3 regions of the Tsuneonella sediminis genome follow, and region 3 is predicted to be linked to each of the others. Evidence: predicted binding sites of a transcription regulator. Region 3 holds the regulator's gene; each other region holds the start of a gene.
What was found. Region 3 encodes LexA, which represses DNA repair genes until DNA is damaged. Its sites were predicted from a motif close to GTTCCNCNCTTGTTCT; they were not measured.

Region 1: the regulator LexA is predicted to act here: its motif matches at 4,997-5,012, upstream of ACPV3N_RS01805 (putative DNA modification/repair radical SAM protein).
Region 2: the regulator LexA is predicted to act here: its motif matches at 1,874-1,889, upstream of ACPV3N_RS05145 (ATP-dependent helicase).

Annotation. Positions count from the first base shown of each region.
Region 1 is NZ_JBNCBU010000001.1:348,241-356,231, forward strand. Features, by position in the region: gene ACPV3N_RS01795 (error-prone DNA polymerase) at 1-2,312, opposite strand, end outside; gene ACPV3N_RS01800 (UdgX family uracil-DNA binding protein) at 2,314-3,753, opposite strand; gene ACPV3N_RS01805 (putative DNA modification/repair radical SAM protein) at 3,750-4,994, opposite strand; gene ACPV3N_RS01810 (PilZ domain-containing protein) at 5,119-5,613, shown strand; gene ACPV3N_RS01815 (DUF6504 family protein) at 5,623-7,239, opposite strand; gene ACPV3N_RS01820 (hypothetical protein) at 7,124-7,918, opposite strand.
Region 2 is NZ_JBNCBU010000001.1:996,644-1,004,634, reverse strand. Features, by position in the region: gene ACPV3N_RS05145 (ATP-dependent helicase) at 1-1,863, opposite strand, end outside; gene ACPV3N_RS05140 (hypothetical protein) at 1,978-2,583, shown strand; gene rsmD (16S rRNA (guanine(966)-N(2))-methyltransferase RsmD) at 2,640-3,185, opposite strand; gene ACPV3N_RS05130 (pseudouridine synthase) at 3,182-3,970, opposite strand; gene ACPV3N_RS05125 (aromatic ring-hydroxylating oxygenase subunit alpha) at 3,989-5,146, opposite strand; gene ACPV3N_RS05120 (AmpG family muropeptide MFS transporter) at 5,220-6,947, shown strand; gene ACPV3N_RS05115 (PilZ domain-containing protein) at 7,038-7,418, shown strand; gene ACPV3N_RS05110 (bifunctional folylpolyglutamate synthase/dihydrofolate synthase) at 7,421-7,991, opposite strand, start outside.
Region 3 is NZ_JBNCBU010000001.1:220,377-228,367, reverse strand. Features, by position in the region: gene trpC (indole-3-glycerol phosphate synthase TrpC) at 1-161, shown strand, start outside; gene moaC (cyclic pyranopterin monophosphate synthase MoaC) at 304-813, shown strand; gene lexA (transcriptional repressor LexA) at 863-1,558, shown strand; gene ACPV3N_RS01140 (ComEC/Rec2 family competence protein) at 1,549-3,765, opposite strand; gene gltX (glutamate--tRNA ligase) at 3,795-5,216, shown strand; gene ACPV3N_RS01130 (citrate synthase) at 5,228-6,514, shown strand; gene ACPV3N_RS01125 (hypothetical protein) at 6,527-6,727, shown strand; gene ACPV3N_RS01120 (sensor histidine kinase) at 6,744-7,991, opposite strand, start outside.

The DNA.
Region 1 (7,991 bases), 130 kb from region 3:
CGCTGCGCGAACTCGCGGTCATAGCCGCGCTGCACCATGCGCTCGACCATCATGTCCTGCAGCTCGTCGACCATGCCCCGGCTGCGGAACGTCGCCATCGCCTTTCTCAACCGGTTGGCTTCGGCGCTGGAGAACTTCGCCGCGTCGAGCGCGATCTTCATCGCCTGCTCCTGGAAGATCGGGACCCCCAGCGTCCGCTCGAGGATGCTCGACAGCTCGTCTGGCGGGCCGTGTTCGGGACCCGGCGCCGGGATCACCACCTGCTCGGCCCCGCGGCGGCGTTTGAGGTAGGGATGGACCATGTCGCCCTGGATCGGCCCCGGGCGGACGATCGCGACCTGAATCACCAGATCGTAGAATTCGCGCGGGCGCAGTCGCGGCAGCATGTTCATTTGCGCGCGGCTTTCGACCTGGAACACCCCGAGCGAATCGCCCTTGCGCAGCATCGCGTAGGTTTCCGGGTCCTCACGCGGGACCGTGGCCAGCGTCAGCGTGCGATCATGGGTGTTTTCAACAAGATCGAGGCATTTCCTGATGCAGGTCAGCATGCCGAGCGCAAGTACGTCGACCTTGAGGATGCCGAGCGCCTCGATGTCGTCCTTGTCCCACTCGATGAAACTCCTGTCGGGCATCGCCCCGTTGCCGATCGGCACGGTCTCGGTCAGCGGCCCATCGGTGAGGATGAACCCGCCCACGTGCTGAGACAAATGACGCGGCATTCCGATCATCTGCTCGGTCAGCTTGAGAACCCGCCTGAGGTGGGGATCGCCCACGTCGAGGCCGGTTTCCGCGACATGGGCCTCGCCGATCTCCTTGCCCCACCCGCCCCACACGGTGCGCGCGAGCGCACTGGTCACGTCTTCGGACAGGCCCATCGCCTTGCCCACTTCGCGGATCGCCATGCGCGGACGATAGTGGATCACCGTGGCACACAGGCCCGCGCGGTGGCGGCCGTACTGGCGGTAGATGTGCTGGATCACTTCCTCGCGCCGCTCGTGCTCGAAGTCGACGTCGATGTCGGGCGGTTCCTTGCGCTCTTCGGAAATGAAGCGGTCGAACAGCAGCGCGTGCTTGGCCGGGTCCACGCTGGTTATCCCGAGGCAGTAACAGACCGCCGAGTTGGCCGCCGAGCCGCGTCCCTGGCACAGGATCGGCGGATCGACCCCGCGTGCGTAGTCGACGATGTCCTTGATGGTGAGGAAGTAGCGCGCGAGGTCGAGCTTGCCGATCAGTGCCAGTTCGCGTTCGATCGTCGCGGCAACACTTTCCGGCAAGCCATTGGGATAACGCCATTTTGCCCCTTTCCAGGTTTCCCGTGCGAGGAACGCCTGGGGCGTCATGCCGTCGGGATAGATCTCCTGCGGATACTCGTATTGCAGTTCGTCGAGGCTGAACGTGCAGGCATCGGCCACCGCGCGCGCTGCTGCGATGGCGTGGGGCCAGCGAGCGAACAGCGTGGCCATCTCGGCGGGGCTCTTGAGGTGCCGCTCGGCGTTGCCGAACAGCAGGTGGCCGGCCTTGTCGACGGTCGTCTTGTGCCGGATCGCCACCATCACGTCCTGCAACGGGCGCCGGTCCGGCGCGTGATAATGCACGTCGTTGGTGGCGAGCAGGGTCAACCCGCTCTCGCGGGCAAGCGTATCGAGCCGGTCGATCCGCGCGATGTCGTCGCCGGCGTGAAGATGACTCGCGGCGAGGTGCCGAAGAGTGGGAAGCCCCGCCGCCAGGTGACTGACAAGCTGAAAGAATTTTCCACTGACCGCATCCTGCACCTGTTCGCGGCCCAGGGAAACGACGTTGCTAGCCCAGGCCGGCACGGTGAACCGGGCTTCGAGGTCGTCCGGCGGCAGCAGGATCAGCTGCACGCCCTCGCCATGCGCGGCCAGCATCGCGAGATCGATGTCGCACGCGCCCTTGGCCTGCCATTCCCCTTCGAGGGTGTGCATCCTCCCCGCGCTGATCAGCCTGCACAGGCGGCCGTAGGCAGCGCGATCCGTGGGATAGGCAAGGAAGGCCAGCCCCTCGACCGTCTCGATCCGGCAGCCGATGACGGGCCGCATCTTGAGCGTGCGGGCCTCGGTGTGGACGCGCACCACGCCGGCCATCGAGTTGGCATCGGCGATGCCGATGGCGTCGTAGCCCAGCGCGCGCGCGGTCAGCACGAGGTCGACCGCATCCGAGGCGCCGCGCAGGAAGCTGAAGTTCGAAACAAGCCCCAGTTCGACGAACGGGGCGCGCGGCGGCGGGGCTACGGCAGCGGGATCGTCGAGCTCGATCCGCCGGCGCGGGATGAGGAGGTCGTTCTCGGGCACGTCACGCCGTCAGTTCCGCGAGCCGGTTCTTTACCGCGGCGAGATCGGCGTCGAACATTCGCGACTGCTCTTCACGCGCGGCGCCATCGAGGCGCAGCAGGTAACTGGGGTGCGCGGTGACCCACAGTTCGCTGCCATCTTCCAGCGGGATCGGGGCCCCCCGGGCCTTCGAGATGCTGACCGTCTTGCCGAGCATCCCGCGGGCCGCGCTCGCGCCCATCGCGAGGATGAGCCTGGGCTGCACGATCGCGCGCTCGCTCTCGATCCACCAGCGGCAGGTATCGATCTCCTTCGCCGTGGGCGACTGGTGCAGCCGTCGCTTGCCGCGCTGAACGAACTTGAAGTGCTTGACCGCGTTGGTGACGTAGGCCGAACGGCGATCGATCCCCGCGCGTTCGAGATGGCGGTCGAGCAGCTGCCCGGCAGGCCCCACGAAGGGCCGGCCGGCTAGGTCCTCCTGATCTCCCGGCTGCTCGCCGACGATCATCAAGGCGGCGTCCTGCGGCCCCTCCCCCATCACCGCATGATTGTCGAGGCTGCCGATCGGGCACTTGCGGCAGGCGTGGATCGCCTTGTCGACGGCCGCTAGCGTTTCGGGCCTTTCCTCGAACTCTAGGCTTCCGGCGGCGACCATCTGCGACTCCCGCGACTGCGCCCCTGCGACCAGCTCGGGGATGAGCGCCGCCTCGGGCATGTTCTTCCAGTACTTGCGGGGCATTTCCTTGAGCATGGCCCCGATCTTCAAACGCGCGGGGTTGAAGATCGACGCGTAGTACTTGCGCCACAAGTCCTCGGTCGGATCGCCCGAAGGTGCATCGGAACGCCGGGCAGGAGGGCCTTCCTCGAGTACCGTTCCATCCCAGTGCAGCGAACCTTTCGGCGTCAGGATCGACCACTCCATGTTGGCGAACCGGCGCACGAAGAAGCCGGCATTGGTGCGCAGGATGTGATGCTCGGGCTCGAACCACGCGACGTAATGCTCGCCCGCCTCGTCGTCCTCGCTCTCGACGAGGCGGAAGCGGACGAAGGCGCGCATCTTGTGGATGTCGCGGCGCACCGTGCGCGCGAGCTCGTCGAGCCGGCGCACATCGGGATCCGCGCCGTCCTCGAGCAGGCGCGGGTTCGCCTGCAAGCGCCAGAGCAGGCGGTATAGCAGCGAGAACCGTTCGGGGTCCGAATGGCAGATCGCGCTCCTTGCAAGCTGCACGAACGCCTTGCTCGCGCGGACCGGCGGGGCATCGGCCGGCGGCACGGGGACCCGGCGATCCCCGTGGCTGAACAGGTTGCCCGACCCGCCCGGCTCGACCCACGCGACGCGGTCGGGCGGCACGTCGCACTGGACGAGTCCGCGCGCCCGTTCGCGCCAGAAATCGAAGTCGTCCGCCTCGGGCAGCGCCACGACGTAATACGTGCCCGACTTGACGTGCTGGAGGGCGGTCATGCCGCGAACAGCTCGAGCTGCTCCTGCCTGGGCGCGAGCAGCGCGCGCAGGTCGGCCCGGTCGGTAAGAAGGACCGGCCGCCAGTCGGCGGTCACGATGAACGGACGCACCTTGGCGATCGAGACCGTGAGCTTGGCGACATCGTCGAGCCGCATGGTCCGGTGCCTCCGGCTGGCAAGGATGCGGTTCACCGCCCTCACCCCCAACCCCGGAACACGCAGCAGTTCGTCGCGTCCCGCCCGGTTGACGTCCACCGGGAACCGCTCGCGGAACTTCAATGCCCAGGCGAGCTTGGGGTCGATATCGAGCGGCAGGTTGCCGTCGGCCTCGGTCGCCTGCATCACCTCCTGCGGCTGATAGCCGTAGAACCGCATCAGCCAGTCGGACTGGTAGAGCCGATGCTCGCGGATCAACGGCGGGCGCTTCAGCGGCAGTACCGCGCTGGCGTCGGGAATCGGCGAAAACGCGCTGTAGTAGACGCGGCGCAGGCGGAAGCTGTCGTAGAGCCGGCTTGCCTTGCCGACGATGTCCGCATCGCTTGCCGCGTCCGCGCCGACGATCATCTGGGTCGACTGGCCGGCGGGCGCGAAACGCGGGGCGTGGCGGAAGCGTTTCCGGTTGTCCTTCGCCTCGACGATGTCGCTCTTCAGCTTGCCCATCGCGCCCTCGATCTGGCGGGCGTTCTTGTCGGGCGCGAGACGGGTGAGGCCCGCGTCGGTGGGCAATTCGACGTTGATCGAAACGCGATCGGCATAGAGCCCGGCCTGGTGGACCAGTTCGGGGTCGGCCTCGGGAATGGTCTTCAGATGGATGTAGCCGCGAAAATCGTGGTCCTCGCGCAGAATTCGGGCGACCTCGACCAACTGCTCCATCGTGTGGTTCGAACTCTTCACGATGCCCGACGAAAGGAACAGCCCCTCGATGTAGTTGCGGCGATAGAAGCTGAGCGTGAGATCCACGACCTCCTGCGGTGTGAATCGGGCACGGCGCACGTTCGAGCTCTTGCGGTTGACGCAGTAATGGCAGTCGAACACGCAATGGTTGGTCAGCAGGATCTTTAGCAGCGAAATGCAGCGGCCGTCGGGTGCATAGGCATGGCAGATGCCCATCCCCTCGGTCGAACCGATGCCTTTCCCGCCGCTCGAATTGCGTTTTGCCGTGCCCGACGACGCGCACGACGCATCGTATTTCGCCGCGTCGGCGAGGATTTCGAGCTTCTCGATGATGGACTGCGTACCCATATGTTCTTTATATGTTCTCACGCCCGGTTCGCAACAGGAGAATGTCGATTTCGGTGATGGCGAACGCGGCGTTCACCAGTTTCCGCCAGCCGATGTTCAGCATTCCGGGCAATCTTCGAACGCGATGGAGCCGCTGCGCAGTCACGAACCCGAAACCGTCGTCGACCGCCGCGCGTGCCGGCGCGTGCAGACCACCTGCCCCGCGATCCTGCAGACCATGACCACGCTGACGACCGGGACCCTCGCCGACATCTCCGTATCGGGTGCCCGATTCGAGGCCGTCGATCCGCCCGGTGCTGGTGCCACCGCGCTGCTGCGCTGGGGCGACCACGAGGCCGTATGCACGATCGTCTGGTCGGAGCACGATTCGTGCGGAGTAGTGTTCAAGCAGGCGCTGTCCGCCGAGGTGGTCGCCGAGACGGCCGCGCTGACCCGCGTGCGCGAGGTTCCCATCGCGAGCGTGGGCAACATCACGCAGGGCCGCCGCCGGTCATCGACCTTTCGCAAGACCCCGGCGGTCGAGCAGCCCGCTGTCGCCAGCACCCCGCTGCCGGGACCGGCGTCATCGCTCGCCGAGGTGCTCGCGAGGTTCCGCCGTGGCGGTCCAGCGGGATACTAGCGGCACCGCTCAGGCACACAGCCCCTGCAGGAACCAGTCGGGCACCCCGCCCCGCCCGTCACCGATCAGGCCCAGGCGGTAGATCCAGTATCGCCGACCCGCGTGGTCCTCGATCCGGTAATAATCGCGCAGGCGCGCCGAGCCCCTCTCCCGCCACCATTCGGGCGAGATGCGTTCCGGCCCCTCGACGCGAACCACCTCGTGCACCTCGCCCCGCCAGCGGAAGCGCTGCGGATAGCCGTCGGGGGTGGCGTAGAGCACCGCGATCTTCTCGGCTTTGTCGAGCAACTTCAGGGGCCGCGCGTGGAACGCGAGTTCGCCCTGGGCCGCGGGCTCCGGCTCGAGCGGGGGCTGCCAGCGCTGCGCGCGTTCGGGAATGTGGCTGGGGTACAGCACCGGGCGCTGCACCGCGCACGGGCCGAGCCGCACGGTCAGCCGGTCGATGCAGGCAGCGAGCGAGGTACCGTGTTCCTCGGCGGCGGCTTCGATATCGGCCTGCGCCAGCGCGAGCGGTTCGGCCCAGCTCGACCGCAGGCGCACGGTCTCGATCCCGAAGCCTGCGTCGACATCGTCGAGGCGGGCGGAAAACAGCCGGACGATATGCGCCGCCTCGCGCGTGGCGGCGGCCATTTCGAGCCGGCGTACCACGACTTCACCGTCGACCCGCCACATCCCCAGTTCGAGCCGGCGTGCCCCCAGTCCCTGGCCCTCGAGCTCGCGCGCCATGTCCGCGGCAAGGTCGGCGACCACCTGGTCGAGCAGGTCCCGGTGACGGATCGGCTCCATCAGCCGGCGCTGCACCAGCGGCATCTGCTGCGGGACGACCGGCAGCAGGGGCTCGGGCACGCGCCCGAGCAGCTGGTCGAGCCGCACGAGCGGATTGGCGCCAGGCGACTTGCGATTGCGGAACCGGCGGTGAAGCGCGTCACGCCCCCTCGTGTCGCCAAACCGCCCGGTGAGATCGCCGATCCGCTTGAGGCCGAGCCGCCGCAACACCGCCAGGACATCGGCGTCGAGCCGCAGCGCGGCGACGGGAAGATCGCAGAGCGCAACCTCGGTATCGCCGTCGACGGGAAGGATCGCGGCGGCCGGACCATAGTGCGACAGCGCCCATGCCGCCCCCGCGGTGGGCGCGATCGCCACCCTGGCCGCAAGGCCGCGGGCCTCGAACCGTGCACCGGCATCGGCAATCAGCCGCTTTTCGCCACCAAACAGGTGCGCGACCGCCGTGACGTCGACAAGCAGACCGTCAGGCGCGTCCATCGCGCTCCACGGGCCCCAGCGCAGCGCCCAGATGGCGAGCTTTTCGAGGAAGTCGTGATCGCCCGCCGGGTCGCTGGAGTGGACCGCAAGCTGCGGACACAGCGCGCGCGCATCGGCCAGCATCATGCCGCTACGCGCACCGGCCCCCAGCCCGGCTGCGTTGGCGGCATCGATCCGCGGACCGTGCGCGGTCTCGGTAATCAGGACTGTGGGCTGGGCGTCGGCGCCCTCACCCGGCGCCAGCCCCTTACCCAGCCGCCAGCGATCGATCGCCAGACGCGAAAGCCAGACCGAGAGGATACGGCGCGGCCGCGCCCCACTGGTCGGTATCGGCGTCGGCGCGACGCTCGGCGACGAGTGCATGCTCGTCATCGCGCAGGGTCCATGTGCCGGGAGGATGCATTCGCGCGCGGAACAACTCGGCCCGCCATGAGGGGATGCCGGGCGCTTCGCCGTTCCAGCGCGGACGCGGTGAGGCCGCGGCGGTCACGTCCCACCGCAGCCGCGCCGAGGACAGGTCGCGTGTCGCGTCGAGCCGGACCAGCCAGAGCGGCACGCCGTGCTTCTCCGCGGTGAGCGTCAGCCTTCGCGAGGCGGTGAAATCGAGCGCCCGCGGATTGCCCGCGATCTCCCCCACCACGGCCGCCACCTCGCGGCATCGCAACCCTTCCTCGAGTGCAAAGAGCGCGTCTTCGGAGCTTTCGCAGGCAACGTGCACTAGACGGTCGCGGAACACGCGCGGCAGGCCTGGACGGTATGGCCGCCCACCCTTGCGCAGCGCATCGCGATCCTGAACCCACAGCAGCACGCGGCGGTCCTCCGTCTCGGCGCCGGCGCCGCGACCCGCCGCGCGCAGCGCGTCGGCCGCGAGCGCCAGCGCGGCCGCCGCGCCGCTGGCCTCGCTCGAGGCGGCGAACACCTCGCTATGGTGCGCCCCTGCCAGCCCCGGCCGCCAGCGCGGGGTGTGGGTGGACAGGCCGGCGAGCCCGGAGGCCGGCAGGAGCGCGTTCGATAACTGGGTCATGGCAGGGAGACGACTCATTCGTTCTCTTTATGTTCCTGTCCGCATCGATTCGCAACGGCGGAACAAACCTGTCCCCAGCCCCGTTCGCCCA
Region 2 (7,991 bases), 780 kb from region 3:
ATGGACGATGGTGCAGCGCCGCCGGGCGCGGGTAATCGCGACGTAGGCGAGGCGCCGCTCCTCCTCGAGACTGGCGAGCCCGCCTTCGTCGAGCGCGCGCTGGCTCGGAAACACGCCTTCCTCCCAGCCCGGCAGGAACAGGTGATCGAATTCGAGGCCCTTGGCGGCGTGGATGGTCATGATCGTGACCTTTTCGCCTTCGTCGGCGCGGTCGTTGTCCATCACCAGCGCGACGTGCTCGAGGAAATCCTGGAGAGTGTCGTACTCCTCCATCGCGCGCGCGAGTTCGCTCAGGTTCTCGAGCCGTCCGGCGGCCTCGGCGCTCTTCTCGGCCTTGAGCATCGCGTCATAGCCGCTCTCGTCGAGGACGGTGCGCAGCAACTCGGCAGGCCCGGTCGTCTCCGCAAGTTCGCGCCAACGCAGGAACTGTCGCATGAGGTTCGCGATAGTGCCGCGTGCACGGGCCGGCAGTTCGTCGCTGTCGGCAAGCTGAAGCGAGGCGGCGGCCAGCGGCAGCCCCGTGGCGCGGGCGTGGCGGTGCATCTGCTCGAGCGTCTTGGCCCCGAGCCCACGCTTGGGCTGGTTGTAGATCCGCTCGAAGGCAAGATCATCGGCCGGCTGGGCGATGACGCGCAAGTAAGCGAGAGCGTCGCGGATTTCGGCCCGCTCGTAGAAGCGAAAGCCTCCGATGATCCGGTAGTTTAGGCCGATCTGGATGAAACGGTCTTCGAATTCGCGGGTCTGGTACTGCGCCCGCACCAGGATCGCGATCTGGTCGAGCCCTGCGCCTTCGCGCTCCAGCCGCTCGATCTCCTCGCCGATCCGGCGGGCTTCCTCCGGCCCGTCCCATACCCCGATGACGCGCACCTTTTCGCCTGCGGGCATCTCGGTCCACAGCGTCTTGCCAAGCCGCTCGCTGTTCGCGTTGATGAGGCCGGAAGCCGCGGCGAGGATGTGCGGCGTCGAGCGATAGTTCTGCTCGAGCTTGATCACCGCCGCACCGGGGAAGTCTTTTTCGAACCTGAGGATGTTAGCCACCTCTGCCCCGCGCCACGAATAGATGGACTGATCGTCGTCGCCTACCACACAGATGTTCTTGCGCTCCTGGGCGAGCAGGCGAAGCCAGAGGTACTGGACCTGGTTGGTGTCCTGATACTCGTCGACGAGGATGTACTTGAAGCGTTGCTGATAGTGCTGGAGCACCTCGCGATGCTCGCGGAATACGTTGAGCATGTGCAGTAGCAGGTCGCCGAAATCGCAGGCGTTGAGCGCCTTGAGCCTATCCTGGTAGCGGGCGTAGAATTCCTCTCCCTTGCCGTTGGCGTAGGCCTCGTTCTCGATCGCATCGAGGTCCTTGGGGTTGAGACCCCGGTTCTTCCATCGATCGATCAGGCCGGCGAGCTGGCGAGCCGGCCAGCGCTTCTCGTCCAGCCCGGCCTCCACGATCAACGCCTTGAGCAGCCGCAGCTGGTCGTCGGTGTCGATGATCGTGTAGTTCGATTGCAGGCCGGCGAGTTCCGCATGGCGGCGAAGCATCTTTGCCCCGATCGAATGAAAGGTGCCGAGCCACGGCATTCCCTCGACCGCCTGGCCGATATGCCGTCCGACCCGCTCGCGCATCTCGCGCGCGGCCTTGTTGGTGAAGGTTACGCACAGGATCTCGCTTGGCCATGCCCGGCGCGTTGCGACGAGATGAGCCAGCCTTGCGGTCAGGGCAGCGGTCTTCCCGGTGCCGGCCCCTGCAAGCATCAGCACCGGCCCTTCAGTCGTCAGGACTGCTTCGCGCTGGGGCGCGTTGAGTCCTTGCGCATACGCCGGGACGTCGTGCCTGGCGGCGCTGGGAGTTGGGACTGTGTCGGACATGCGTTTCCCGTGAACAGCTAGGGAACAAGGAGCTGCGGTGCAAGGGCCGGGCGGAACCGTGCAGCCGTGCTGCGCGTAGTGACACGGTAGATGGAAGTTCCGGAGAATTTCACAATGAAGAGACTGATCCTTGCCGGTGCCGCCGCGCTGGCCTTCGCTGTTCCCGCAGCCGCGCAGGATGCGGGCATGTCCCACTCGATGGAGATGTCCGCCCAGCAGAAGTCGATGTACGACAGCTGGCCCGCCGATCGGCAGACCTCCTATGATGGCTGGCCGCACGACTACCAGATGTACTTCTGGACCCTCACCCCGACCCAAATGACCGGCTGGTGGGCGCTGACCGACGAGCAGCGCGGCAGGGTCTATGCGATGACACCCGAGCAGCGCGTCGCAGCGTGGACCGCGATAGAACGCCAGATGGCGGGCATGCCGGCCGGGAACGCGTCGGCGACAGCAAGCGCGGCGACCACCGCTGCCGCCACAGCGAGCACGTCGGATCCGCGCTTCGTAAGCAACGCGGTGGTGCAGACGACCCCGGCCGACCCCGGACCGCCAACCGGCGACCTGCCGATTTGCAGTCCCAATCAGCAGGACAACTGCATCAACGCATGGGAAGCCGGCAAGCGCGGGCCGGGCGTTGCGCGGCCGCTCAATTACTGGCCGGGCAAGCCGGCGAGCGAAATCCCGGGCAAGAAACCGGCCGAAAAGCCCGGAATGTAGGCACAAGAGAGATCGAAAGAGGATGGGGCGCCCCCCTCAGCAGGGAGGCGCCCTTCCTATTGGGCCAGGCGGAGGAGCCGCAGTCGTGCCTTGCCGACCTTGCGGTCGGCTTCGATGGAGAGGGTGCGGACCGCCAGATCCTCGGTCGCGCCGGTTTCGACCGCGACCCACGTGGCCGGACCGACCCAGCCGAGCCGCAAGAGGCGATCGAGCGCGACACCCGCGGCGCCGGTCCCATAGGGGGGGTCAACCAGGATCATGTCGTGCGGCATCTTCGCCGCACCCAGCGCCGTTACCGATCCTGCGCTGACCGTGGCGCGCGTCCGCGCATCGAGCGCGGCAATGTTGGCCCGGATTGCGTCGAGCGCCGCCTTGTCGTGTTCGACGAACAGACACGAAGCGGCACCGCGCGAAAGCGCCTCGATCCCGAGTGCCCCCGATCCCGCGAAGAGATCGGCGACCGCCAGTCCGTCGAAGTCGCCGATGCGGCTCGCCAGCATGTTGAACAGCGTTTCGCGCGTGCGGTCGGCGGTCGGGCGGGTGGATTCCCCTTTCGGCGCGACCAGCCTGCGGCCGCGCCATTCGCCGGCGATCACCCTCATGTGCGAAGGCTCTTGCGCAGCCTTTCGACCTGGACCTGCGGGATCTCGACCGCCGTCCCGCGGGGAAGGTCTCCCAGGTTGAACGGACCGTAACCAACCCGCAGCAGCCGGCTGACCTGCAATCCGAGATGTTCGAGAACGCGCCGAACCTCGCGGTTCTTGCCCTCGGTCAGCGTCAGCAGGACCCACTGGTTGCGTCCGCCCTTTCCACCCTTGGCCGCTCCCTCGAGGTCCGCCTCGATCCGGCCGTAGCGCACCCCTTCGATCTCGACCCCTTCGATCAGTTCGTCGAGCTGGGCCTGGCTTATCTCGCCGAATACGCGGGCCCGATAGGTGCGGGGCACGTTTGAGGCGGGCAATTCGAGCGCACGCTTCAGTTCGCCGTCGTTGGTCAGCAGCAACAGGCCCTCGGTGTTCATGTCGAGGCGTCCCACCGGCATGACCCGCGGCGCCCCCCGTGGCAGCGCGTTGCGCAGCGCGGTGTATATCGTCGGCCGCCCCTTCGGATCGCGCTCTGCGGTGAGCAGCCCCGAGGGCTTGTGAAAGGCGAAGACGCGCGTCTGGTCCGCTTGCGCGACCGGCTTGCCGTCGACCGTCACCCCCTTGAGGTTGGGGAGCACCGTGGCGGGGGTGTCCAGTACCTTGCCGCCGATCGCGACCCGGCCGTCGGCGATCATTCGCTCGACCTCGCGGCGCGATGCGATCCCGGCGCGCGCGAGCAGCTTGGCGATCCTTTCGCCGCTGCGCGGGGCAGGGCGTTCACCCGGTCTTTCGGTCTGCGGCATGGCGCGGGAACTAGGCGCTCAGTTCGCTGCGCGCAACGCCTCGCTCACGGTTTCGTGGAAACGGCTGATGCCGCCTTCAAGATCGCCCAGCGTCAGGTGGGGGACCGCCCCGGTCGACAGACCCTGCTGGCCAAGCTCGGCGGCGCGAAAGTCCTCGCCCGCGAACACGCCCCCGTCGAGCAGCGCCCACGAGCGCTCCCAGTGCTCGCGCGCCTTCTCGGTCGCGGGAGGTTCCGGGATGAGCATGAAGTCCTCGACAAGCGTGTGGTCAACTGCCTGCGGCCAGAGCGACATGACGTTGATGTAATCGGGGCTCGGGATAATGATGGTCGCCGGCAAGAGCTGATAGGCGAACGTCACGCGCCGACGCAGCGCGGTCATGTCGGTAAGGTCGATCCCGTCGAGCTCGTCCACGCGGCCCACCGCGCTGCGCGCGTGCGGGCCGATCATGTCGCCGCTGGTCACCCCGTCCTTGAAGAACGGGCCGATCGTCTTCGCGTGAAGCCGGGTGACGTGGTAGCTTTCGAGAAACGCGTCCATGACAAGCTTCCAGTTGCCCGCGACGCTGTGGGTCTTGCGACGGAACAGGAAATGGTCGGGCGCGCCAAACGCGGCCATGTCCTCGCCGAGCGTGTCGGCATGGGCGAACTCGGCTCCCTCGACCGGCGCAAACCAGATCAGCCCGCCCGCTTCGCGGCTCGGGAGCTCCCGCAGGTGGTAGTCGTCCTTGTCGAGACCCGGAAAACTGTCCGGGCGCGGTAGCGCGAGCAACGCGCCGTCGAGGCGGTAGGTCCACGCGTGATAGGGGCACACGAGCCGCGCGGCGCAGACCGCTTCCGCCCCCTCCACGAGGCGCGTTCCCCGGTGCCGGCAGACATTGAGGAAGACCTGCACCTTGCCTTGCCTGTCGCGCGTGACCAGCAGCGGCTTGCCGGACAGGTCGTGCGGAACCGCCATGCCCGGTTCGGGTAGCAGGGCGCTCGGCATCAGCACCTGGGGCAGCCGGTCGAACAGTGCGGACTTCTCGCGCCCGAAATGGTCGGGATCGGTATAGACCCCGGACGGGACCGTCGCGATCCCGCCTTGCGGGCGGGTGTCCCCCCGCGCGAGCGCCTCGGCGAGCGCGAGCTGGCCCGCGGTCGGACGTTTTCCCCCGAGCGTTGTGGTCTCGTTCATGGTGACGCTTTCTAATTCCTCTCGCTGCGGTAAGTGTCGCATGGATTTGGTCGCACGGAAAGGACGCTAGGGCATGGGCGGGGTCGAAGGCGAAGCACCGAAAAAGCCGTCGAGCTGGCGCATACTCGGGCGCGCTCTCAACAACCGGAAGACCGGCTTCATGCTGCTGTTCGGGTTCGCCAGCGGGCTGCCCTTCGCGCTGTTTCTCGGCACGCTGTTCGCCTGGCTGACGGAAGCCGAGGTCGATCTCGAAACGATGGGCGTGTTCAGCCTCATCGGGCTCGCCTACGCGTTCCAGTTCCTGTGGTCCCCGCTGATCGACAAGGTCGACATTCCCGGTCTGCGCAAGCTCGGCAAGCGCAAGCAGTGGATCGTGCCGATGCAGGTGATCCTCGGCGCGATCCTGGTGACGATGAGCCTGCTCGACCCCAAGGGCGCTCTCGGCATGTTCAGCCTGCTGGCCGGGATCGGCGCCTTCGCCAGCGCCACCCAGGACATCGCGATTAATGCCTGGCGCATCGACGTCGCCGACGAGAAGGCGACGCTCGATATCCTCTCGACGATCTACCAGATGGGATACCGGCTTTCCTCGCTTGTCGGAGGGGCGCTTGCGCTGATCATTGCCGAGCGGATCGGCTGGCCGCAAACCTATCTCGCGCTGGGCGTGATCCTGCTCGCGATCGGGGCGGCGGGCTTGTTTGCACCCAACGCCGAGGGCGACGGGTCCGAAGTGTCCGGCGAAAGCGAGGAGCAGGTGCGTGCGCTGCGCAAGGCAGGCGGGATCGCACCGTCGGTTCGTTACAAGGCGCTGGCGCTCGTCGGCCTGTTGTGGGCGGGCGCGATCGGGGTCGTGCTCAACTTCATGATCGCATCCCTGACCTCGCGCCCGGAAGACAGGCCGGATCCGACGGCGTTCACTCTCAACTGGGGTCCGTGGATCATCGTCGCGACGATCATCCTCCCCGCGCTGATTGCCGGCTGGCTCGCGGCCCAGCGCAAGAAGGGGCAGAACCTCCTGGTCGAGGACGCCCCGCCCGCGCGCGGAGCGAGCTATGCCGCCGACCATCTCTATCGCGCGCTCGTGCTGCCGCTCGAGGAATTCGTCGGGCGGCTCGGCTGGTCGCTGGTGCTCATTCTCGCGGTGGTGCTGACCTACCGCATCTGCGACGCGATCTGGGGGACGTTCGCCTATCCGTTCTACCTCGGCGAACTCGGGTATTCGAAGGACGAGGTCGCGTTCGCCAGCAAGTTCTTCGGCGTCGGCGCGATCGTGCTCGGCCTCGCGATCGGCGGCTGGATGCTGACCGCGCTGGGGCGAATGTTCACGCTTCTCGTCGGCGGGTTGCTCGCGGCGCTCACCAACCTGCTCTACGCTGACATGGCGCGCGGCGGGCAGGTTATGGACGCGGTGGCGAATTTGACCGGCTTTGCCGCGCTCGTATCGAGTTTTCCCGGCGGCAGCGAGAAACTGGCACGCCTGATGGTGACGATCGGCGGAGAGAACCTTGCTATCGGCATCGCCGGCGCTGCCTACATCGCGTGGCTGTCGTCGATCGTTTCCAAGCAATTCAGCGCGGTGCAATACGCCTTGCTGTCTTCCCTGACGCTTCTCATCGGCACGTTGGGACGGGGCGCGCTCGGCCAGATGATCGAGTTGCAGGGGTATTATGCCATTTTCATCTTCACGACCTGGATCGGGCTAGGCGCGATGGTGCTCGTCTGCTTCGAATGGTGGCGACAGGCGCGCACGGGCCACGCGGGTGAGATCGCGCCCCAGGCGGCGTCCGCCGTGGCGGACTAGCACCTGCCGGTCCGGCACGCCGGGATTCTTCAGACAAATTTAGGGTTGTCGATTAATCAAACCACCTCCCGACAATGCTATCGTTCGATCATGGCGACGAATCGCGACCATTGTTCCGAAGACGACAGTCGACGCCATTTCGCCCGGCTCGAAGTGGGGTTCGGCGCGCGGCTGGAAACGCTCGATGGAGGGCAGCCGGTGCGGCTGATCAACCTGTCCCAGGGCGGCGCGCAGCTCGTGCTCAGCGAACCCGAGGAAGCGGGCGAGGGATTTCTCACCTGGCTCGATTTCGAGACGTTCGGCGAACTTGCGTGGCAGGACGGCGACCGGATCGGTCTCACCTTCGATGTCCCGCTCAGCCCGCTTTGTCTTGCCGAGACCCGCCGCCGCGCGCCCTCGGTCGTAATGGACGAGCAATCCGGTTCTTCGTTCACCAAGGCATGGGTCTCGGGTGAAATCGGCGACGACTGACCTCAGTCGGGGATTTCCCCGTTCATGCGCAGAACGGACCCTGCCAGATAGAGCGAGCCGGCGATAAGGATCGGCAGGTCGTCCGCCGGTGACGCCCTCAGCGCATCGGCGACCCCGGCGAAAGAGCGGGCGGCAGGACCGAACGCGTCCGCCCCGTGGCTCTCGCTCCCCGGCACCGGAACAACGGACAGCGATGCGATCCGGCCTTCCAGCGCGCCTACGATCGCGTCCGGGTTCTTGTTCGCGAGCATCCCGATCACGAGATGCACCGGTGCACCGAAATGCCGCGCGATCGCCGCTCCGGCGTCGGGATTGTGGCCGCCGTCGAGCCATACTTGCCGGCCCGGAGCCAGCGCGGTAAGCGGACCATCGTGCAGAAGCTGCAACCGCGCCGGCCAGCGCGCGCGTCGCAGACCCTCCGCGATCGCATCGGCGCCGACAGAGACGTAGTCCTGGTGCCGCAACATGGCGACCGCCAGCGCGGCGTTGTCGACCTGGTGCGAGCCCGGAAGCGAAGGCGCGGGCAGGGCGAGGCGGCCGTGGCGGTCTTCGTATTCGACAGCGTCACCGGAG
Region 3 (7,991 bases):
CACCGGAGGGCACGCTGCTGGTGGGCGAGAGCGGCATCGAAACGCATGCGGACTGCACGCGGCTCGCAAGGGCGGGCGTGCGGACGTTCCTGGTGGGCGAGAGCCTGATGCGGCAGGACGACGTCGCCGCTGCCACGCGCGCGCTGCTTGGTCGGCCGTGAGCTTTCCTACACCCCGCAGGGCGTGGCATAGGGGAGCGATGGCCTCGACTATCGCATTTCCAGCCCCCTGCCCTCTGCTTCCGTCGGTCGCGGCCGTTATTGCACCTGGACTGCGTGACATGTGTGACACGGACAAGCGTGAATGACACTCAGTCACCTCGACAGCAAAGGTGCCGCACGGATGGTCGATGTCGGCAAGAAGTCCGCCACGGCGCGGACCGCCACCGCCAGCGGACGGATCCGCATGAGCGCAGCCGCGCTTCGTGCCGTGCGGGACGGCAGCGGGCCCAAGGGCGATGTTCTCGCCGTGGCGCGGGTCGCTGGGATAATGGCGGCCAAGAAGACCTCCGAACTCATACCGCTATGCCACCCGCTCCCCCTTCAATCCGTGAAGCTCGACTTCACGTTCGAGGCCGATGCCGTCACCGTTGCGGCGCGGGTTTCCCTCACAGACCGGACGGGCGTTGAAATGGAAGCGTTGACAGCCGCTTGCGTCGCGCTTCTGACAATCTACGACATGGGCAAGGCGCTCGACAAGAGCATGGTGATCGAAGCTGTGCGATTGCTGGAAAAAACCGGCGGCAAGTCCGGCGACTGGCGCGCGACCGAGGCAGTTCCTGCGCGGGTTGACGAATCGCAACAAGTTTCCTAATTGTTCCGCGTTCGTTCCCGGATTGGGACGGTTTGTCGGGGATAGGCCCATGCTCACGGCCAAGCAGCGTGAACTTCTGCAATTCATCACCGTTCGCCTCGAGGAAAACGGCATCTCGCCGTCGTTCGAGGAGATGAAGGAAGCGCTCGACCTCAAGAGCAAGTCGGGTGTGCACCGGCTCATTTCCGCGCTCGAGGAGCGCGGGTTCATCCGCCGCCTGCCGAACCGCGCACGCGCGCTCGAAGTGATCCGCCAGCCCGGGGATTCGGTGGCCGCTCCCCGCAACGGACAGGCTCCGCGCGCGAACGACAATGTCGTTCCGCTCCGCACGCCGGCCGCCCCGCGGCCCGAGCCCGCGAACGACATCGTCGAACTGCCCCTGCACGGCCGGATCGCCGCGGGCATGCCGATCGAGGCGCTGGAAGGCCAAAGCACGCTGCCCGTTCCCGCCGCCCTGCTCGGCCCCGGCGAACACTACGCGCTCGAGGTTTCGGGCGACTCGATGATCGAGGCCGGTATCTTCGATGGCGATTTCGCGCTCGTGAAGCGCACCGACGTCGCCCGCGACGGAGAGATCGTAGTGGCGCTCGTCCGCGACGAGGAGGCCACGCTCAAGTTCCTGCGCCGGCAGGACGGGATGATCCGGCTCGACCCCGCGAACGGCGCTTACGAGCCGCAGCTCTACCGTGCGGCCGAGGTGAAGGTTCAGGGCAAGCTCGCAGGTTTGCTGCGCCGCTACCACTGATTCCGGCGCAGGGGGTCGCCCCCCCGCGCCGTCCACCAGGGGTGCGAACCCTGCCCGCTTGCCACCGTAGTGATCCGCCGGGCCTCGAGGTCGATGGCAAGGCCCCCGCTCTGCTGCAGGAAGCGCCGGTCGGCTTTCAGCCAGCGCGGACGGCAACTGCGGGGAAGGTAGCGGTCCGCGATGACGATGTCCGACGCCTCGCATGCCGCCGCGAGTGACCGGTCCTCGATCCGCGACCGGCTTCGTGCCAACAGCAGCAACCAGTCACGCCCGCCGCGTTCGAGCGCGATACTGCAGAAGTCCCGGCTGCATCGCGCTCCCGACCAGCGCTCGAGCGGTATCGGCACCCCCTCCTGGCCGGCGAGCTCGAGCAGGTTGTCACGGGCGAAGCCGCTCCTCCCCTCGCGCAGCACCAGCAAGCGCTCTCCCTCCCCTGCGATGCCGACATTGCGCCCGTCACTGCCGACCAGCAGGTTGGGAACCGGGGTCGCGACCAGCAGCCCGGCTGCGAGCGCCGCCGGAACCAGTCCGAGCATCCGCACCCGCCCGTGCCACAGCGCAAGCCACGCTCCACCGGCAAGGAAAAGGCTGAAGGTGCCCCACCCCATCTGGGGCATAAGCCGCACCGCCCCCGGCTGTTCGGCGGTGAACCGGGCGATCCCAAGCAGCGCTTCGAGCGATTTTCCCGCGAGCCACCAGGCCGGCGCGCCGCCGCCGAAGAGGTCGAGCACCAGTGCGAGTGCGATCGCCGGCATCGAGATGAATGACACCAGCGGAATGGCGACCACGTTTGCGAACGCACCGTAGAAGCCTGCGCGGTGAAAGTGGAACAGGACGATCGGCATCAGCGCGATCTCGATCACGAGACCCGTCAGGAGGAGGATGGCGAGGCGCCGCCCCGTCCGTGCAAACCAGCTTTCCTCGCGCGCGGCAAGGAACGCGCGCACCGGAGCCGCCTCGTGCAGCGCAACGATCGCGATCACCGCGGCGAAGCTCATCTGGAAGCTCGGTCCGACGAGAGCCTCGGGCCAGGCAACCAGCACCGCGAAAGCAGCAACCGCGACCATTCGCATCGACAAAGGCTCCCGCCCCAGCGCAAGCGCGGCGAGGACGAGCAGGGCACCGAGGCAGCTTCGCACCGTCGGTACTTCCGCCCCGGTAAGCAACGTGTAGCCGATCCCCGCAATCGCACCGATCAACGCTCCGGCCACCGGCAGTCGGACCCGCAGCACCAGCCAGGGCCACAGCGCGAGGAGGCGGATGGCGAGGAAATAGGCCGCCGCGATCACAGCGCTCACGTGCACTCCGCTGATCGACAGGAGGTGCGTGAGGCCCGAATCTCGCATCGCCTCCTCGTCGGCGATGGAGATGCCGCCACGGTCACCGCTGGCGAACGCGGCGGCGATGGCCCCTTCGGAGCCGGCGAGCCGGGAACGAACGTGGGAGGACAGCGCGCGCTGGGCGCGGGCGATGGTTCCGCCGCCAGGCGCCGCCTCGATCGTCTCGACCTCGCCCAGTACGCTGCCCGTGGCAGAGAGGCCGGCGAACCAGGCGGTCCGCGCAAAGTCGTAGGCACCCGGCACCAGGGGCGCTGCGGGAGGCATCAGGCGCGCCCGCAGCCGCACCCGAGCCCCTTCCTCGGCCCCCACCGGCAGTGCGTCCGGCGCCACGTTGACCCGCACCTTGCGGGCCATACCCGCCTCCGCATCGCGATAGGCCAACGTAAGCCTCACGCGTCCTTCTGCCGGTTGGTCTTCGCGAGCAAGGACGCGCCCGTCGATCCACTCGGTCTTGGGGTACAAGAGCGGCGGTGCCCCCACCACTTCGGAGCGGATCCAGACCAGCGTCACGCCGAACGCGATCACCAGTCCCACGGAAATCGCGGCACGGCGCAGATGCGTGCGCTCGCCGCTCTCGCGCCAGATTGCCGCGGCGGCTACGGCCACCAGCAGCGACGCGCCGGTAAGAACCAGCCAGGCTACCGGACCCGGGAGTACGAACCAGCTCGCGATCCCGACTACGAGCGCCACGGTCAGCCACGGCGCGCGATCGAACGCTGCTTCTTCGAGAAAGGCTTCCGCCCTTGCCACCCCACTGGACAAGGCGCGCGCCTTGCGCCAAGGCCGCTGCAGTGCAGCATCGGCGGGCGTTTCGCCCTCCCGGTCTTCGTCGGACAGGGGAACCAGCGGCGCTGTGCGGATCGCCATGAAGTTACTGGATAAGGACGAGAATTCGGATGGCAAGCGATAGCGCGAAGGTGGTCACACGCTTTGCTCCATCGCCGACCGGATTCCTGCACATCGGGGGCGCGCGCACCGCGCTGTTCAACTGGCTCTACGCCCGCCATCATGGCGGAAAGTATCTCCTGCGGATCGAGGACACCGACCGCGCCCGCTCGACCGAGCCGGCGATCGCGGCGATCTTCGACGGCCTGGGCTGGCTCGGCCTCGAGGGTGACGAGGAACCGACGTTCCAGTTCGCACGGTCAGACCGCCATGCCGCGGTTGCGCACGAGTTGCTGGAAAAAGGGGCGGCCTATCGCTGCTACCTGACTTCGGAGGAACTCGCTGAACGCCGCGCCACGGCGCAAGCGGAACGGCGCACGTTTCGCATCGACAGCGAATGGCGTGACGCCGACCCTTCTGCCTGGCCTGAAGACGCGCCCTATGTCGTGCGTATCAAGGCCCCGCGCGAGGGTGAGACGACCATCGGCGACGAGGTCCAGGGAACCGTTACCGTCGCCAATTCCGAAATCGACGACTTCGTCCTGCTCCGGTCGGACGGCACGCCCACCTACATGCTGGCCGTGGTGGTCGATGACCACGACATGGGCGTCACACACGTGATCCGCGGCGACGACCACCTCAACAATGCCTTCCGCCAGATCGTCATCCTGAATGCGATGGGCTGGACGGTGCCGGTATATGCGCATGTCCCGATGATCCTTGGCGCGGACGGCGCGAAGCTCTCCAAGCGTCACGGCGCGGTAGGTGTCGACGCTTACCGCGACGAGATGGGCCTGCTGCCCGAGGCTGTCTTCAATTATCTCCTCCGGCTCGGCTGGGGACACGGCGACCGTGAGGAGATCTCCCGCGAGGAGGCGATCGCACTTTTCGACCTGGCCGGCGTGGGCAAGAGTCCGAGCCGCTTCGACATCAAGAAGCTGCTCAACCTCAATGGCCATTACATTCGCGAGGCAGACGACGAGCGGCTTGCCGCGCTGGTCGCTCCGCTGATCGGAGTCCAGGCCGATGAAAAGCTGCTTGCCGAAGCCATGCCGCAGCTCAAGCTTCGCGCCAAGGACCTCCACGAACTCGCCGCGGGCGCGGCATTCCTTTTCAGGCGGCGCCCCCTTTCGCTCGACGAGAAAGCCGCAGCCCAGCTCACCGAAGACGCGCGCGTCCTCCTTGCAAGCATTTCTGCGCGTCTTCGGAACGAAAGCGACTGGACGGTGGCCGCGCTTGAGAGCAATCTGAAGGCATTCGCCGAGGAACAGGGGCTGGGACTCGGCAAGCTGGCGCAGCCCATGCGTGCGGCATTGACGGGGACGACGACATCCCCGGGGATTTTCGACGTACTGGCCCTGCTTGGCCGGGATGAAGCCCTTGCGCGGCTTGACGCGCAGGCAAGTTCCGCCAACGCGGACCACACATCTTAAGGAGACGGGACATGGCGGACAAGGCGGCGACGCTCACTTACGACAACAAGAGCATCGAGCTTCCGGTGCTCGAGGGTAGCGTAGGTCCCGAAGTTATCGACATCCGAAAGTTGTATGGCCAGACCGGCGCCTTCACCTACGACCCCGGCTACAAGTCGACCGCGAGCTGCGAAAGCGCGCTGACATACATCGACGGCGACGAGGGCGTGCTGCTCCACCGCGGTTATCCGATCGGTCAGCTCGCGGAGGATTCGAGCTTCATGGAGGTGAGCTACCTGCTCCTCAACGGCGAACTGCCGTCGCAGCAGGAGCTAGAGGACTTCAGTTACACGATCAGCCGCCACACGATGCTGCACGAACAGCTGATGACCTTCTACCGCGGGTTTCGCCGCGATGCGCACCCGATGGCGATCATGTGCGGCGTGGTCGGCGCGCTCTCGGCGTTCTATCACGACAGCACCGACATCTCGGATCCCGAACAGCGCAAGATCGCCAGCCACCGGCTGATCGCGAAGATGCCCACGATCGCGGCGATGGCGTACAAGTATTCAGTCGGCCAGCCGTTCCTCTATCCCGACAACTCACTGAGCTACACCGGCAATTTCCTGCGCATGACCTTCGGCGTTCCGGCCGAACCGTACGAGGTCAATCCGGTCGTCGAGAAAGCGATGGACCGGATCTTCATCCTCCATGCCGATCACGAGCAGAACGCCTCGACTTCGACCGTGCGGCTTGCCGGGTCATCGGGGGCAAACCCGTTTGCCTGCATCGCGGCGGGCATTGCATGCCTGTGGGGCCCTGCGCACGGCGGAGCCAACGAGGCCGCGCTCAACATGCTGCGCGAGATCGGCACGCCCGATCGCATCCCGCATTACATCGAGCGCGCGAAGGACAAGAACGACCCGTTCCGCCTGATGGGGTTCGGCCACCGCGTCTACAAGAACTATGATCCGCGGGCGACGGTCATGCAGAAGACCGTGCGCGAAGTCTTCGAATCGCTCAAGGTCACCGATCCCCTGTTCGAAACCGCCTTGCAGCTCGAAGAAATTGCGCTGAGCGATCCCTATTTCATCGAGAAGAAGCTGTTTCCCAACGTGGACTTCTATTCGGGGATCATCCTTTCGGCGATCGGCTTCCCGACGACCATGTTTACCGCGCTTTTCGCCCTTGCCCGCACCGTCGGCTGGGTGGCCCAGTGGAACGAGATGATTTCCGATCCCGGCCAGGTCATCGGTCGCCCGCGCCAGCTCTACACGGGCCCGACCGAGCGCGACTACGTCCCGATCGACCGGCGGTAAGCGGAGCGAAAGATGCGTCCATTGCGGCTGATTGCCCAGATTTTCGGCGTCGCGCTCGTCCTGTCGGGCGGATTGTGGGCGCTTCAGGGCCTTGGCCTGGTGATGTGGCCCGCAGAGAGCTTCATGCTAGCCGATCGTCAGTGGGCGCTTTACGGCACGATCACGGCGATCATCGGCGCGCTTCTGTTGTGGTGGGGAAGCCGGCGCCGCTGACGCGGTGGAGCGCCGCTCAGTCGGCGGGCGGCAACTCGAGCGTGAAGCGCGCCCCTTCTCTTGGCGTGCTGTCTACCGTCAGTTCGCCGCCCATCGCGCGCGCGAGACGGCGTGAAATATACAGCCCAAGGCCCGATCCACCGTCTCCGCCCCGCCCGAGACGCTCGAACTTGTCGAACACGCGTTCGATCTGGTCCGGCGCTATTCCCGGCCCGTCGTCGATTACCGCCGCCATTGCGCGCCCGTCGCCAGTTTCAACCTCGACACGCACCGACGATCCTTCCGGGGCATAGGCGATTGCGTTGCCCACGAGATTGAGGAGAATCTGGAGAACCCGGCGGAACTCCCCCGTCGCCGGAGCCACGACCCCGTCATCGGGCGGAACAAGCCGCATCCCTCGCTCACGCGCGCGCACCGAAAGGATCCCGACCGCGCGCCGGGCTACATCGGCAAGGTCGATCCGGTCCGGTGCGGTGCGAAAGTCCTCTGCCTCGACCACCTCGAGGTCGGAAAGGTCCTCGATCAGCGAAAGAAGGTGCTGGCCCGCGGCCGCGATATCGGCGGCGTAGTTGCTGTATTCGGGCGCCAGCGGCCCCGCCAGCCGCGAGCGGATGGTCTCTGCATTCGCGATGATCCGTGCGATTGGCTGGCGCAGAACAGGCGTCATCTCGCGTCCAAGAGAGGGAGTCGACGGTTCCGCTTCCGTGATTGGCGGAGCGGGCGCGGGAAGCGGGAAATCGGCGACGAGAAGCAGTTCGAAACCCGCGCTACCGGGGTCCGGGCGCCCGAGCGGAACGAGCGTTGCCGTCCAGGCCCGGCGTGACCCGGGAACGACGCAGCGCGCCCCGTCGACGAGCCGCCAGTGGACCGGCTGCCGAAGCGACAGGTCCGGCAGCTCGACGAATTCGGTCCACGGTGCGCCCGGCCTGCTGCGCATCGTGCGTACGAGCTGGGCCAGATCGGAAGCCGTCGTGTCGACCGTGAGCACCCCCTGCGCGGGATCGAGACGGGCCGACAGTTCCGCCACTGCACGATCGATCGCGATGCGCAACGCGGTGGCTTCCTCGTCCGAGGGTGTTGCACGCGGGGTCGAGGACCAGGCGCCGACCGCAATCGCACAACCGCCGCTTCCCGCTTCGCCTTCGGGGTCGATCTCGACCCAGGCGCGCACCGTCTCGTCGCCGTCCAGCGCCTCGATCGTCCGGGCGACCCTGAGCCCGAGCCGCCTGGCCTTGCGCACGATTTCGAGCAGGGCAGGTACCGC